Polyangium mundeleinium: one gene and its partner. The protein of the gene in region 2 interacts with the protein of the main gene of each other region in a pairwise test. Links are inferred from orthologs where the notes say so. Each region holds a gene or a part of one and is shown on either strand. Other genes may lie near its edges.

What was found.
Region 1: the proteins of POL67_RS31230 (region 2) and POL67_RS40335 interact in binary tests that used the Escherichia coli proteins (3 or more experiments, as listed by UniProt). The link is inferred for Polyangium mundeleinium from one-to-one orthologs.

The regions. Positions count from the first base shown.
Region 1 is NZ_JAQNDO010000001.1:10,213,517-10,221,426, forward strand. Bases 2,901-5,797 are described here. They hold POL67_RS40335 (PTS sugar transporter subunit IIA), read right to left. Parts: upstream 4,641-5,797; coding sequence 4,161-4,640; downstream 2,901-4,160. Other genes in these bases: rapZ (RNase adapter RapZ), read right to left, coding at 2,901-3,148; hprK (HPr(Ser) kinase/phosphatase), read right to left, coding at 3,145-4,140; hpf (ribosome hibernation-promoting factor, HPF/YfiA family), read right to left, coding at 4,837-5,196; POL67_RS40345 (ATP-binding cassette domain-containing protein), read right to left, coding at 5,473-5,797. In the rest of the region: POL67_RS40310 (alpha/beta fold hydrolase), read right to left, coding at 1-54; ptsP (phosphoenolpyruvate--protein phosphotransferase), read right to left, coding at 94-1,869; POL67_RS40320 (HPr family phosphocarrier protein), read right to left, coding at 1,866-2,150; more of rapZ, read right to left, coding at 2,147-2,900; more of POL67_RS40345, read right to left, coding at 5,798-6,180; POL67_RS40350 (mechanosensitive ion channel family protein), read left to right, coding at 6,228-7,760. UniProt on the Escherichia coli protein: Seems to have a role in regulating nitrogen assimilation.
Region 2 is NZ_JAQNDO010000001.1:7,842,520-7,850,838, reverse strand. Bases 2,515-5,820 are described here. They hold POL67_RS31230 (DUF4118 domain-containing protein), read right to left. Parts: upstream 5,421-5,820; coding sequence 2,715-5,420; downstream 2,515-2,714. Other genes in these bases: kdpC (potassium-transporting ATPase subunit KdpC), read right to left, coding at 5,417-5,820; POL67_RS31235 (response regulator), read right to left, coding at 2,515-2,718. Also shown: POL67_RS31245 (efflux RND transporter permease subunit), read left to right, coding at 1-1,565; POL67_RS31240 (hypothetical protein), read right to left, coding at 1,578-1,802; more of POL67_RS31235, read right to left, coding at 1,999-2,514; more of kdpC, read right to left, coding at 5,821-5,998; potassium-transporting ATPase subunit KdpB, read right to left, coding at 6,011-8,086; potassium-transporting ATPase subunit KdpA, read right to left, coding at 8,100-8,319. UniProt on the Escherichia coli protein: Member of the two-component regulatory system KdpD/KdpE involved in the regulation of the kdp operon. KdpD may function as a membrane-associated protein kinase that phosphorylates KdpE in response to environmental signals.

The DNA of each region.
Region 1 (7,910 bases), 2.4 Mb from region 2 along the record:
CACGTGCGTGCGAAGGCGGGACGTCTGGATCTTGATCGAGGTGATGGCGGTCATGAGCTCCTCGGGTTTTTCGGACCAGAGGAGAGGATGCCTTCAACGCTCGCCGGTGAGAAGATCATAGAGGCGAGGCGCAAACGCCTCCGCCACGCAGTGCTCGACCTCGTCGGAGGTGCCGAAGCGTAAGGCCTCCCGCGCGACGGCCTCGGCCTCGACGAGCGTCACGCGGCGCAGCGCCTCCTTGATCTCGGGGATCGCGGCCGCCTCCATCGAGAAGTCACGCATGCCGAGGCCCACGAGCAGGACCGCGGCGAGCGGATCACTCGCCATCGCGCCGCAGATCGACACGGGACAAGCCCAGCCCTCGCCCGCCCGCACCACGCTGCGGATGAGCCGCAGGATCGCAGGATCGAAGGATGACGCGAGGTAGGCGAGCGAGCGGCTCGTGCGGTCGACGGCGAGCGTGTACTGCACGAGGTCGTTCGTCCCGAGGCTCATGAAGCTCGCCTCCTGGGCGAAGAGATCCACGAGCACCGCGGCCGCCGGCACCTCGACCATGATCCCGAGCGGGATCTCGTCCGCGCAGGGCAAGCCCCGCGCCTTCACCTGCTCGATCGCCTTCTCCAGGAGGACACGCACCTGCCGGAGCTCGGAGAGGCTCGCGATCATGGGGATCATGATCTTCACCTCGCCGTACGCGCTCGCCCGGACCATCGCGCGCAGGTGTTCGAGGAAGACCTCGGGCTGCGAGAGCGCGAGGCGCACGGCGCGGAGGCCCAGCATCGGGTTCATCTCGGGCGGGAGCTTGAGGCTCGACATGAACTTGTCGCCGCCGATGTCGAACGTGCGCAGCGTGACGGGCATCGGGCGCATCGTCTCGACGACGGCGCGGAAGATCTCGAACTGCTGATCCTCGGTCGGCGGTAGCGATCGATCGATGTAGAGAAACTCGGTGCGGTAGAGGCCAATGCCCTCGGCACCGTGATCACGCGCCAGGATGGCCTCGGCCGGGAGCTCGACGTTCGCGCGCAGCGTGACGCGCACGCCGTCCTGGGTCGTCGCCTCGCGATCCCGCGAGACGGAGAGCTCCCGCGAGAGCGCGGTGTGCCGCTCGCCGCGGGCGCGCGCCTCGTCGAGCTCGCGCGGCTGCGGCCCCACGAGGACGCTGCCACGCAGGCCGTCGACGACGACGAGATCACCACTCGAGATCCGCTTGAGCGCGTCGGTCACGCCGACGACGGCGGGGATCTCCAGCGCGCGCGCCATGATCGCGGTGTGGCTCGTCCGCGTGCCGACCTCGGTCACGAAGCCGACGACGGGCTGGTTGATCATCGCCGCCGTGTCCGCAGGCGAGAGGTCGTGCGCGACGACGATCGAGGGCCCTTCGAGGCGAAGGTTCTGCTGCTCGGGCACGGTCGTGCCGAAGGCGCGCAGGATGCGATCGCCGATGAAGAGCACGTCGTGGCTGCGCTCGCTCAGGTACGGATCGTCGAGCGCCGCGAGCCGCTTGGCGATCACGTCGGACGCCTCGGCGACGGCCCACTCGGCGGCGCGCTTCTCCTTCTGGATCTGGTGACGCACGGCCTCGGCGAGCACGGGGTCGCCGGTCATGAGCACGTACGCTTCGAGGATGGAGGCCTCGGCGCTGCGCTCCGTGAGGCGCAGCGACATCTCGCGCAGGTCGCGCTGCGCGCGCGCGACAGCCTCCTCGAAACGCGCCACCTCGGCGTCGATCTCCCCCGGGCCGATCGTGCGGCGCGGGCATTGCACGCGGCTCTGCCCGAAGACGACGACCTTGCCGATCGCGACGCCTGGCGAGCCCGCGATGCCGCGGAGCACCTCGGTCGCTTTCGAGGGAGGCTCCACGCTCATTCAGGCTCTCCGAAGCGATCGGCGATGAGCTTGCCGATCGCCGCCACGGCCTCTGCCGAGCCCTCGCCGCGCGCCTTCACCTCGATCACCGTACCGACGCCGCCGCAGAGCAGGAGCACGCCCATCACGCTCTTCGCGTTCGCTTCCTGCCCATCGGGCCCCGCGATCGTGACCTCGCACGGGTACTTGCCGGCGAGCTGCACGAGCTTCGTGGCCGCCCGTGCGTGCAAGCCGCGCACGTTGACGATCGTGAACCGCCCCGTCGCGCTCGCGTTGCTCACGTCTTGCTCCCTCCGCCGTCGGGGGAGCGCGGCGCCCCCTCCGCCCCTTCGGTCGCGCTCCGCTCGAGCAGTTGTGGATCGGGCTCCAGCGGCGCGGTGTGCTCCGCTCTGCCGACGTCACGATGCACGACCGAGATGGGTAGCTCCACCTTCCTTCGTAGATTGTCGGCCAAAACCTCGGCGAGCGCCACCGATCGATGACGCCCACCGGTGCAGCCGATGCCGATGGTCAGGTAGCTCTTCCCTTCCCGCTCGTACCGAGGGAGCGAGAATTCGAGGAGCGAACCGATCTTTTCGAGCAACTCGGACGCCTCGGGGCTCTGCAGGACGAAATCTCGCACCGCGGGGTGGCTCCCGGGGAGCCGACGGAGCTCCGGGACGAAATGCGGGTTGTCGAGGAACCGCACGTCGAAGATCAGGTCCGCATCGACCGGGACGCCGAACTTGAAGCCGAACGAGATGAACCTCGTGCGCATGCGCGGCGCCTCGGCCTTGCCCGGCCCGAGGTGCGCGATGATCTGGCGGCGCAGCTCGTGCACGCTGAGGCGCGTCGTATCGAGGTCGATCGTGGCGAGCGCGCGCAGCGGGGCGAGGCGCTCGCGCTCGAGGTGCACGCCGTCGAGCACGGCGAGGCCGCCGGAGCTGCCAGGCGCGCGCGAGGCGGCGGCCGAAAGCGGGTGTGGCCTTCGGGTCTCGTTGAAGCGGCGGAGCAACGCCTCGTCGGTCGCGTCGAGGAAGAGGATCGCCATGTCGCGCCCCTCGGCGATGCGCGAGAGCGTGGGCGCGGCGCCGTCGAGGAAGGCGAAGGCGCGCACGTCGATGCCGAGGCCGATGCGACGGATGCCGCCGGCCTCGCAGACCTCGATCGTGGCGGGCACGAGGGACGTCGGGAGGTTGTCGACGCAGAAGTAGCCGAGGTCTTCCAGGGCGTTGATCGCGGTGGACTTGCCGGCCCCCGAGAGCCCGGTGACCACGACGACGCGGCTCTTGTCGCTCATCGATCTCGCCTCCCTCCGCTCATGAGCGCGCCTTCGAGGTTGCCGAAGAACTCGCGCGCGGCGTGATGCCCTGCGTTCTTGAGCAATTCGTTCCGCGCCGCGACCTCGAGGATCGTCGACATGTCGCGCCCCGGCCGCACCGGGATCACGAGCTCGCGCACCTTCACGCCGAGGATCGTGTGGTACCGATCTTCGAGGCCGAGCCGGTCGTACTCGACGTCCTTCGACCACTCGACGAGCTTGATCACCACGTCGATGCGCTTGCGCTCGCGGATCGCCGTCACGCCGAAGAGGTCCTTCACGTTGAGGATGCCGAGCCCGCGCACCTCCAGGTGGTGGCGGAGCAGGTGCGCGGCCATGCCGAAGATCATGCCCGGCGGGCGGAAGTCGCACTCGACGACGTCGTCGGCGATGAGGCGATGTCCCCGCATCACGAGGTCGAGCGCGCACTCGCTCTTGCCGATCGCGCTCGGGCCCGTGAGGAGCACGCCCACGCCGAAGACGTCGACGAGCACGCCGTGCATGCGCACGCGCGGCGCGAGCCTGTCGTCGAGCAGCGCGTGCAGCGCCGTGATGGTCACGCTCGATCGATCCGCCGAGCGGAGCAGCGGCGTCCCGGATGCCTCGGCCGCGGCCACGAGCTCCGGCACCGCGGGGAAGCCGGTCTCCGCGGACGACTCGCCTTCGCTGCGCGCGTCCCGCGTGACGATGACGCAGCACAGGTCACGCGCGAAGAGATCACGGAGCTTCTTCGCTCGGTCCTCGACATCGAGCGTGTGCAGGAACGAGAGCTCGGTCTGACCGAAGATCTGGATGCGCGACGAGGTGATGCCGTGGAAGTGCCCCACGAGCGCGAGGCCCGACTTCTGGATGCGCGACGACTCGACGATCCGATCGAGGCCCGCTTCGCCCGCGAGGAGATCGAGCTTCACGCCGAGCCCGGGATCGGCGAGGAGCGCACGCACGCTCATCGAGGGGCGTGGTGCGGGCACGCTTCGCGGAACCTCGTCAGTCACGGGCCCCTGCCCTCCTCGGCGGCGATGATCGTGAAGGCGTCAGCGCCGCTCGGCGCGAGCAGCAGTCGCTTGCGAAACTCATCGTCGCGGAGCAGGCGCGAGACACGCGCCAAGGTCTTCAGGTGCTCGCCGGCGGCGCGCTTCGGGCCGACGACGGCGAAGAGGATGCTCACGGGCGCGCGGTCGATCGCGTCGAAGTCGATCGGGTGCGGGCAGAGCAGGACCGCGCCCACGTGCCGATCGAGCCCTTCGAGCCCGCCGTGGGGGATGGCCACGCCGCCGCCCACGCCGGTCGACTGGAGCTTTTCGCGCTCGGCGAGCACGCGCTCGATCTCCACGACCGGCGTGACGGGGATCAGGCCGCGGGCGAGCAGCTCGGCGATGCGGCGCAGCGCCTCGGGCTTGGAGCGGACGACACCCTCGGCCTCGTTCGCCACCGAGACGTGGTCCGCGCTCAGGATCTCGAGAACACCCATGATCGTGCCGGGGGGGTTGGGAGAGCGGGGCGTGCGCCGCCTTTTGCGCCGCGCGACCGCCGGAGGGGCGACCGCGCGACGCTGCTGCGCCATGGAATCGATCGTTGCCTGTCCCCCCCGTGCCTCGGCGGAAGCACGGCCGAGCCCTACTACGGAAAGGCTCGCCTGGCGAGGGCGTACAGCGTGGAACTCGCCGTCAGTCGCGGGCGCGACCTTCGGCGGCCTCGGAGGCCTCGGCGGCGAACTCGGCCGCGCTCGTCCCGCCGCGCTTCTTCGCCATGCTCGCCGTCTTGTCCGCTTCGATCTGGCGGTCCAGCTTGTCGATGACCTTGTCGATCGAGGCGTACATGTCCTGGCTGCGGACCGTCGCGTGGAATTGCTGGCTGCCCGAGGAGATCCGCACATCGGCGATGTGATCGAGGCCTTCGACCGACAACGTGACCTGCGCGGTCATGGCTTGACGAAGGAACCTTTGCAGCTTGGCGACCTTGTCATGCGCGTACTGCTTCACCGCGTCCGTGCCCACCATGTGTCGGAACGTGATTGCGATGTTCATCGAAGGCTTCCTTCCTTTCCTTCCGGGGCAAAGCACCAGAGGTGCGCTCGTCACAACCGCCATCGGCCATGGTAACACCGCGGGCCGAGCGGACGCGCGTCGATAAGATGCGCCTCGGGCGTCGCAACGATGCCGGACCTTCGATCCGGTGGAAGCTTGCATGACCGCTACGTTTGCCGGGCCACGCCTCGTTTTCATCGAGCTGCCGAGACGCTGCATGTCCTCGGCGAAACCCGCGATGCCACCCAGACAATCCCGTGACGCAAGCTTTCGTCGTCAAGTCGCGACGTAACGAGACTGCACGAGCGGATGAGCACGAAACGCTCCGGGGGAGGCATCGAGCGCGATCTCTCCGTCGAGGAGGAGAACGGCGCGGTCGCAGAGAGAGAGCGCCGCGTCGACGTGATGATCGGAGACGAGGACCGCGGCCCCTGCGTCGGCGAGGGCGCGTAGTCGCTCGGCGACCCGGGTCGCGCCGAGCGGATCGACGGCCGCGAACGGCTCGTCGCAAACGAGGACCCGAGGCGCGGCCGTGAGCGCTCGTGTGATCTCGAGGCGCCGCCGCTCGCCGCCGGAGAGGCGCGCGGCCTGCATGTCGAGCAGACCGTCGAGCCCGAGCTCGCGCGCGATCACGAGCGCGCCCGGCGCACCGGACGGGCGCGCTCGACGGGTGAGGCGTTCGAAGACGGCGAGGTTGTCGCGCACCGAGAGATCGGGGAGGACGCTCGGCGTCTGCGGGACGTAGCCGAGGCCGCGGCGCGCGCGCTCGTACAGCGGCAGGCGCGTGACGTCTTCGCCGGCGAGCACGACCTTTCCTTCGAGCGGGACGAGCTCGCCGACGAGCACCCGAAACAACGTCGTCTTGCCGGCGCCGCTCGGACCGAAGACGGCGACGACCTCGCCGGGCCGCGCTTCGAGGGAGGCGCGGTGCAGGAGCGTGCGGCCCGAGAGGCGCACAGTGAGGGAGGAGGCGAGGAGCGACATCGAGCGCGGTAGCAGCGAGCTTAGCGGCGAGCTGGTAGGGTGCGCCCGTGGCTTTCCTCTACGCGCTCTGGAAGGAAGCGCTCCTCGCGCACACGTTCTGGTTGCTCACGGCGCTCGTCATCGCGCTCGTCGCGAGCCGGTTCGACACGTCGAGCGAGCCGCGGCTCCGGCCGCTCGGCTTCTTCGTGTCGATGCACGTGCTCTCGCTCCTCGGGGCGGCGGCGCTCGTGGTGACGGGCTCGTCGTTCGTGGACGAGATCCGGATCCCGGCGGCGGTGTTCGGCGGCGTCGCGTTCGTGGGCGCAGCGGCCGTGCTGCTCTTCCACGTCGTTCTCCCGCGCCTGCGCCTGCGCGCGCCGCGCATCGTCGAGGATGTGATGGTGGCGATCTTTTCGGTCGTCACGGCGGTGAGCATCACGAGCCGCGCGGGCATCAACCTCTCGGGCCTCATCGCCACGAGCGCCGTGCTCACGGCGATCCTCGGCTTCTCCTTGCAGGACGTCATCGGCAACGTCGCCGGCGGCCTCGCGCTCCAGCTCGACAACTCCATCGCGGTCGGCGACCTCATCAAGGTGAACGACGTGAGCGGGCGGGTGGCAGAGATCCGGTGGCGGTACACGGCGATCGAGACGGGCAACTGGGAGACCGTGCTCGTGCCGAACAACGTGCTCATGCGATCCCAGGTGACCGTGTTCGGCCGCCGCCAGGGCAAACCCGCGTATTTGCGCCGCGTGATCCATTTCAATGTGGATTTCCGGTACCAGCCCTCGGACGTCATCGACGTCGTGCGGGACGTCGTGAAAGACGCCAAGGTGCCGCATGTCGCGGAGGACCCCGCGCCGAGCTGCGTGCTCCTCGACCTCGGCGAGTCGTACGGGCGGTATGCGTTGCGGTACTGGCTGACCGACCTCGACATGGACACGTTGACCGACTCCGACGTCCGCACGCGTATCTTCTTCGCGCTGGAGCGCGCGGGCATGCACCTCGCCATCCCGGCGGCGTCGGTTCTGGTGACCGAGGAGACGAGCCGGGCGGCGCAGAAGACGGCGAAGCGTCTTTCGAGGCGGAAGCATTTGCTCGAAATGGTGCCGCTGTTCCAGGCGCTCTCGGACGCGGAGCGGACCGAGCTTGCCGAGCAGCTGAGATACGCGCCGTTCACGCGCGGGGAGATCATCGCGCACCAGGGGGACGCCGAGCATCATTGCGTGCATCTGATCGAGGACGGGACGGCGCTCGTGCGTGTCACGGAGAATGGGCGGGAGTTGCCGGTGAAGAAGCTGGGGCCTGGGAGCTTCTTTGGCGAGATGTCGCTGCTGACGGGGTCGCCGCGGCTCGCGACGGTGGTTGCCGAGACGGATGTTGAGTGTTTTCGGCTGGAGAAGGGGCCGTTTCAGCGGGTGATCGAGAAGCGGCCCGAGCTCGCGCGAGAGCTCGCCGGGGTGCTCGCGCAACGGGCCGAGGAGTTGCGGGCTGCGCGGCAGGGGATTGATACGGTGAACGAGGCGGGGCCGTCTGTCGTGAAGGCGGAGCGGGATATCTTCAATCGGATCCGCAATTTCTTCGAGCTCGGCGCGCCGTAGGAACGGGAGCGGGCCATGCAGCGCCGGGGGGCCGACCTCGGCCGGGAATGGATCGGCACCGCCGAGGCTCCGTCGGACGCTGCTCGGCCGCTCCTCTTCTTCGCGGTAGGCCGGCAGAGCGGCCGAGCCACACGAGGAAGACAGGCGCTC
Region 2 (8,319 bases):
CGCTGCTCGGCGCGTCGGCGGTGGCCTTCGTCGTGACGACGTTCTGGTTCGCCCAGGCCGGCGCGGAGTTCGTCCCCCGGATCTTCGAGGGCGACGCGGTGGTGACCATCCGTCGCGCGCCGAGCATCTCGCTCGACGAGGCGCGGCGGCTCGACCTCGCGACCGAGAAGGTGCTGCACGGCTTCCCCGAGGTCGTGAGCACGCTCGGGATGACCGGGCGCGCCGAGGTCGCCATCGATCCGGTGGGCAACGACAACACGGACATCCTCGTGAGGCTCCGCCCGACCGAGGAGTGGTCGACGGCCCGCGATTTCGACGAGCTCTCCGAGGTCTTCAAGGAGACGGTCGAGGCCCGCGTGCCGGGGACGTTCGTCTCCGTCTCGCAGCCCATCGAGGACCGCACGAATGAGCTCATCAGCGGCTCGCGCGCCGACATCTCGATCAAGGTGGTCGGCAGCGACATCGAGGAGCTCGCCGCGGTCGCCGACCGGATCGGCGCGCGGGTGAAGGCGATCCAGGGCGCCGGCGACGTGCGGGTCGAGCGCCTCCTCGGCCAGCCCGTGATCAGCGCTGTCGCGGACCGGGCGAGCATGGCGCGGTACGGCGTGCGGGTCGAGGATGCATTCACCGTGATCGGCGCGGCGCGCGAGGGCGTGCGCGTCGGCGACATCTACGAGGATCAGCGCAAGTTCGACCTGCGCGTGCTGAATCCCCCGTCCGAGCCTTCGGCGGCGGCGCTCGGCGAGCTGTTCGTGGAGACCTCGCGCGGGCGCAGCGTCCCGCTGCGGGAGGTGGTCACGCTCGCCGAGGGGGACGGACCGAGCTCGATCCGAAGGCAGGATCGCGAACGGACGGTGCGTGTCGACGTGAACCTGCGGGGACGCGACCTGGTCTCCTGGGTCGACGAAGCCAAGGCGGCCGTCGAGCGCGACGTACCGCTCCCGACCGGCTATTACATGGCGTGGGGCGGGCAATTCGAGAATTTCGAGCGCGCGCAGAAGCGGCTCGCGCTGCTCGTGCCGGCCGTCGTGGTGCTCATCTTCGGCATGCTGCTCTGGATGTTCCAGAACGTGCGCCTTGCCCTGGCCGTCTTCATGATGGTGCCGCTCTCGCTCGTGGGCGGCATGCTGGGCCTGCTCGCGCGTGGGTTGCCCTTCAGCCTGTCGGCGGCGGTCGGGTTCATCGCGCTCGGCGGCGTGGCGGTGCTGAATGGGGTGGTGATCGCCAGCGAGGTGCGCAGGCGTTTGTCTGCGGGCGAGGCGCTCGACGTGGCGGTCACGCGTGGCGCGACGGCGGTCGTGCGCGCGGTGCTCACGACGGCCGCCGTCGCGGCGCTCGGCTTCATGCCGATGGCGGTCGCAGAGAGCGCGGGCGCCGAGGTGCAGCGCCCGCTCGCCACGGTGGTGATTTTCGGGATGTTTTTCGGGACGATCACGACGCTCGCCGTGCTCCCCGGCGTCCTCCGGGCCGCGCTCGCGGGCCAGCGCCTCGCCGAGCGCGCCGTGGAGGAGGCACAGGGCCGCGCGTATTCGCCGGTCGATTGCCCCGGTGCCTCAGGGGGCTAGAGGAGAGAGACGCTACAGGCGCGTGCAGCGGTCGCTCGTGCAGGAAGAGCCGTCGAGGCAATCACGACCGTCCTTGCAGGAGCGCGCGCAGAGGCCAGCGACGCATGTATTGCCCATCCCGCAGCCCGCATCGCTCACGCATTCGACGCAGCGCCGTTCGAGGCAGTACTGGAACGCCACGTTCTTGCCCTCGCAGTCGCCTTGGTTCGAGCACGGCACCGATTTCGGCTCGGGCACACAGGCAGCCCCTGTGACGATGATTCCAACGGAAACAACGAACCAGCGTGTGAAGGAAGGTTTCACGTAGAGGACCTCCAACCGCTCGTCCGCAAAAGCAGAGAATATGCCACGGGGGGGAGCGTGGGGATTTCGCACGCGCGCGTGGGGGAATGTTTCCCGGGCAGACCGGAATGGCGCCGGCCCTGGACGGCGCTTACGCCCCCGCGTCGTCCACGCTTCGATCCCGCAGCCGATACCCGACGCCCGGCTCCGTCACGAGCCACTTCGGCCGCGCTGGATTTGCCTCGATCTTCTTTCGCAGCTCGGCCATGTGGACCCGGACGTAATGCGGCTGGTTCGCATACGCCGGCCCCCATACCTCTTTCAGGATGTGCTGGTGGGTCAGCACCTTCCCGGCGTTCTGCGCGAGCAGCACGAGGAGCTTGTATTCGATGGGCGTGAGGTGCACTTCCTGGCCGCCTTTTTTCACCTCGCGCCGCACGAGATCGACCCGGAGCTCGCCGAGCTCGATCGTCTGCACCCCGCTCGACGTAACGCCCGCGGCCGCGTGCCGGAGCGCGACCCGCATCCGCGCGAGCAGCTCGTTCACGCCGAAGGGTTTGGTCAGGTAATCGTCCGCCCCCGCGTCGAGCGCGGCCACCTTGTCATCCTCGCGCCCGCGCGCCGAGATGACGATCACGGGCATCCGTCCCCATTCGCGGATCCGGCGCGTGAGGTCGATTCCGTCGCCGTCCGGCAGGCCGAGATCGAGCAGCAAGAGCTCCGGATTGTGGGTGCTCGCGAGCATGAGCGCCTCCGCGGAGGTGCCCGCTTCGAGCAGGCGATAGCCGTGCGACGTGAGCGTCGCGCGCATGAACCGGCGCATTTGAGGTTCGTCCTCGACGAGGAGGACGAGCGGGCGGAAGTCCGTCATGGGCGCGCCTCCTCGACGTGCGCGGGGATGAGCGGGGCGACGCCGGGGATCGGCACGTGAATACGAAAGTTCGCGCCGCCGGAGGCGCGGTTCTCCGCGGCGATCGTGCCGCCGTGCGCCTCGACGATCGCCTTGCAGATCGCGAGCCCGAGGCCCGCCCCCACGGTGCCCGTATGCCCTCCGCGATAAAACTTCTCGAAGATACGCGACTCGCTCCCCGCGGGCAGCCCCGGGCCCGCATCGGCCACCTCGACGACGACCCCGCCGGGCTCGCCGCGGGCGATGACCTCGATCGGAGATCCCGCGGGCGTGTAGCGCGCTGCATTCTCGAACAGGTTGATGAACACCTGCTCGAAGAGTACGGGATCCACGGACAGGAGCGGTAACGCTTCGGGGAACACGACGTTCACGGGCCGGTCCCCGAGCTTTCGTTCGAGCCGCGTCAGCGCGGAGCCGACGAGCTCTTCGAGCGGCACCCACGCGCGCTTCAGCGCCACCGGGCCCGATTCGAGGCGCGTCATGTCGAGCAGGTTCGCGACCAGCCGTTCGAGCCGCTCGGCCTCCTCGCAGATCGAGTCGAGCAGCTCGGCGCGGGTGCTCTCGCCGAGGCCCCTGTCGTCGCGCAGCGCCGTGGCCGAGCCCGTGATCGCCGAGAGCGGCGTGCGAAGGTCGTGCGAGACCGCCGAGAGGAGCGAGCTCCGCATCTCCTCCGTTTTCGCGCGCAGGGCCGCGCTGTTCGCCTCGCTCGTGAGCCGCACCCGCTCGAACGCGAAGGCCGCCTGCCTGCAGAAAGCGTCGAGGAACGCGCGTTGCTCGGCCCCGAGCGGCGTCGCGCTCTTCGGCGCGAGCACGAGCACGCCGAGCGGCGCGCCGCGCACGGAAAGGGGCGCGCATACGACCTTCGAGCCCGGGAGTGTATCCGTGCCCAGGCCCGAGGGACGCGCGTGCTCGAAGGCCCAGCGGGCGACCGCGAGATCGGCCGAATCGAGGGACGCCGCGGCCGGGGCGACGGCGACAGCCTGAAGCGCGCCGTCGTTCGCGGATTGCAGCACGTGCGCCGCCGCTTCGAAGACCTGCTCGGCGTGGCGCGCGACGGCCGCGGCGACCGCTCCGGTATCGTCCGCCGCCGCGAGATCCCGGCTGAGATCGTAAAGCGCGGCGGTCTGCGCCTCGCGATGCCGCGCGTCTTGCTCCTGCCGCTGGATGCGGGCCGTCAGCGCGCTGAGGAGCAGGCTGACGCCGAACATCATGGCGAACGTCAGGAGATACTTCGCATCGGCCACGTCGAACGTGTGGAGCGGCGGGACGAAGAAGAAATCGTAACAAGCCACCGCCAGGACCGCCGCGAGGATGGAGGGGCCTCGCCCGAAGCGCACGGCTGCGAGCATGACGCAGAGCACGTAAAGCACTTCGAGATCGGGGACGGGGTAGATCACGCGCACGGCCGCCGCGAGCACGGTGGTGGCCGCGACGAGCAGCACGGCCGACCCATACATCACGGGCCGCGCCGATTCCTTCGGCAGCTCCGGCGGGGCCGGCGTGGTCTCGGCGCTCTCGCTGCCGCTGATGACGAGCACGTCCACGTCCCCGCTGCCGCGCACGACCTCGTCGAGCAGCGAGCCGCGCAGCCGGTCGCGGAGGCGAGAATGGGTCGGCTTGCCGATGATGATGCGCGTGACGTTGTGCTTGCGCGCATAACGCAGGAGCGACTCGGAGATCCTCGCCCCGGAGAGCCGCGTCACGGCGCCGCCGAGCGTCTCCGCGAGGCGCAAATGGGCTTCGAGCCGCGCCCGATCGGCCTCGCTCGGCGCCTTCGCCGCCGGCGACGCGACGTACGCGGCGACCCACGGCGCGCGCAGGCCCGCGGCCATCCGCGCCGCCGCGCGCAAAAGCCGGCCCGAGCTCGGCGCGGGGCTGATGCACACGAGGATCCGCTCGCCGGCAGGCCAGGGCGTGATCACGCCGTGCTGCTCGCGATACTCGCGCATGTCCACGTCGACGCGCTCCGCCGTCCGCCGCAGCGCGAGCTCGCGCAGCGCGAGCAGGTTGCCGCGCTGGAAGAAATGCGCGGCCGCGCGTTTCGCCTGCTCCGGTAGATACACTTTTCCTTCGCGCAGGCGCGCGAGCAGCTCCTCGGGCGCGATGTCCACGAGCTCGATCTCGTCGGCGCGATCGAGGATCGAATCAGGGATCGTCTCGCGGACCTGGATGCCCGTGATCTGCGCGACCACGTCGTTCAGGCTCTCGACGTGCTGCACGTTGACGGTCGTGTAGACGTCGATGCCCGCGTCGAGCAGCTCGATCGCGTCTTGCCAGCGCTTCGCGTGCCGTGATCCCGAGACGTTCGTGTGCGCGAGCTCGTCGAGCAGGAGGATCTTGGGCCTTCGCGCGAGCGCGGCGTCGAGGTCGAGCTCGTCGAGGGCGCGCCCGCGATACTCCACCTTGCGCCGCGGCAGCACGTCGAGCCCTTCGAGCAGGGCTTCCGTCTCCGCGCGCCCGTGTGTCTCCACGATCCCGGCGACGACGTCGACCTTCTGCTCGATCGCCCGCTCCCGCGCGACCTGGAGCATGCGGTACGTCTTTCCGACGCCGGGGGCGAACCCGAAGAAGACGCGGAGCCGCGCGCGTTGTTCGCGCCCCTCTTCGGCGTGCGCCCTTCGGACGAGCGCGTCGGGATCGGGTCGGCTTTCGGGATCGGTCATGGATGAGCTGCCGCCTGGTCGAGCGCGAGGTTCAGGCGTAACACGTTCACGCGTGGTTCGCCGAGGACGCCGAGGACACGGCCCTCCACGTGCGCGTCGACGAGGGCACGGACGCGGGCCTCGTCGAGCCCGCGGGCCCGCGCGACACGGGCGATTTGGAAAGAGGCGGCGGCTGGCGAGATGTGCGGGTCGAGGCCGCTGCCCGAGGCCGTGACGAGGTCGACGGGGATGGGCGCGGCATTGCCCGGATCCGCCTCGCGGAGCGCCGTGATCCGTGCCGCGACGGCGTCCCGGAGCGCGCCGTTCGTCGGCCCGAGGTTCGATCCGCTCGACGCCGCCGCATTGTAGGGATGGCTCGGCGTCGCGGACGGGCGACCCCAGAAGTACCGCGGATCGTCGAACGGCTGCCCGATCAGCTCGGAGCCGATGACCCGCCCGCTTTCGCGAATCAGGCTGCCGTTCGCGCGTGCCGGGAAGGCCGCCTGCGCGACGGCGGTGACGAGCAGCGGATACAGCACGCCCGTGAGGAGCGTGAATGCGGCGAGCAACGTGATCGCGGGACGGAGGAGCGATTTCATCGTCGATTCCTTTCAGCCGACGCCGAGGGCCGCGAGCACGAGGTCGATGACCTTGATGCACGGGAAGGGCAGCACCACGCCGCCGAGCCCATACACGAGCAAATTCCGCCGCAGCAGCGCGGGCGCGGGCGCCGGGCGGTACCGGATGCCGCGGAGCGCGATGGGGACGAGCGCGATGATGACGAGCGCATTGAAGATCACGGCCGAAAGGATGGCCGTGGCCGGCGAATGCAGCCGCATCACGTTCAGCGCGCCGAGCGCCGGGTAGGTCGCGGCGAACGCGGCCGGGATGATGGCGAAGTATTTGGACACGTCGTTCGCGATGCTGAACGTCGTCAATGCGCCGCGCGTCATCAGCATCTGCTTTCCGATCTCCACGATGGCGAGCAGCTTCGTCGGGTTGGAGTCGAGATCCACCATGTTCCCCGCCTCCTTCGCGGCCTGCGTGCCCGTATTCATCGCCACGGCCACGTCGGCCTGCGCGAGCGCCGGCGCATCGTTCGTCCCGTCGCCGGTCATCGCGACGAGGTGCCCTTCTTGCTGATACGAGCGGATCATCGCGAGCTTTTGCTCGGGCGTGGCCTCGGCGAGGAAATCGTCGACGCCCGCCTCGGCCGCGATCGCCGCGGCGGTGAGCGGGTTGTCGCCCGTGATCATCACCGTGCGAATGCCGATGTGGCGCAGCTCCGCGAATCGCTCCTGGATCCCGCCCTTCACGATGTCCTTGAGCTCGACCACGCCGAGCACCCGCGCCCCGTCCGCGACGACGAGCGGCGTCGATCCCTGCTTCGCGACCTCGTCCACGAGCGCCTTCACTTCGGCCGGGAGGCTGCCGCCCTGCGCCTCGATGAACTTCGTGACCGCGTCGGTCGCGCCCTTCCGGATGAGGCGCCCGTCGAGATCGACCCCGCTCATCCGCGTCTGCGCGGTGAACGGCACGAACGTCGCGCCGAGCGCGTGCACGTCCCGCGCCCGCAATGCAAAACGCTCCTTCGCCAGCACCACGATGCTGCGGCCCTCCGGCGTCTCGTCGGCGAGGGACGAGAGCTGCGCCGCATCCGCGAGCTCGCTTTCTTTGACGCCCGGCGCGGGCAAGAAGGCCGTCGCCTGCCGATTGCCGAGCGTGATCGTGCCCGTCTTGTCGAGCAAGAGCACGGTCACGTCCCCGGCCGCCTCGACAGCGCGGCCCGAGGTCGCGATCACGTTTGCCTGGACCATTCGATCCATCCCCGCGATGCCGATCGCGGAGAGCAGCCCGCCGATCGTCGTGGGAATGAGGCAAACGAGCAACGCGCAGAGCACGGTGAGGCCCACGGGCGCGCCTTGCCCGGAGCTCGCGACGGCATACTTCGAGAAGGGCAGCAGCGTCACGGTCGCGAGCAAAAACACGATCGTCAACGCCGCGAGCAGGATGTCGAGCGCGATCTCGTTCGGTGTCTTTTTCCGTTTGGCGCCCTCGACCATGGCGATCATGCGGTCGAGAAAGGTCTCGCCCGCGTTCTCCGTGATGCGCACGAGCAGCCAATCCGAGAGCACGCGTGTCCCGCCCGTGACGGCGCTGCGATCCCCGCCGCTCTCGCGAATGACGGGGGCGCTCTCGCCCGTGATGGCGCTCTCGTCGACCGACGCGACCCCCTCGATCACCTCGCCGTCGCTGGGCAGGGTATCTCCGGCCTCGACCAGCACGATGTCGCCGCGGCGGAGCGTCGAGGAATCGACCTCCTCGCGCCGCGCGTCGAGCCGCGGCGCCTCCAGCCGCTTCGCGCTCACGTTCTTCCGCGTCTTCCGGAGCGCGTCCGCCTGCGCCTTGCCGCGCCCTTCGGCCATCGCTTCGGCGAAATTGGCAAACAGGACGGTGAACCAGAGCCAGAGCGAAACCGCAAGAATGAAACCGGCGGGCGCTTCGCCGCGTCCGGTGATCGCCGCGTGGAGGAAGAGCACCGTCGTGAAGGCGCTGCCGATCTCCACCACGAACATGACCGGGTTTTTGATCATGCGCCGCGGATCGAGCTTGCGGAATGCGTCGACGGCAGCGCGGCCGACGATGGCGGTCTCGAAGAGCGGACGAGCCTGGGTTCGGGTCGTCATGGGGGGGCTCCATTCACCTTGCAAACAGGGAGAGATGCTCGACCACCGGGCCGAGCGCGAGCGCCGGGACGAACGTGAGCGCACCGACGAGCAGAATCGTCCCGACGAGCAAAAGCACGAAGAGCGGCGTGTGCGTCGGCAACGTCCCGGCGCTCGCGGGGACCGATTTTTTACGTGCGAGGGACGCCGCAAGGGCGAGGACGGGGACGAGGACCCAGTAACGACCGATCAGC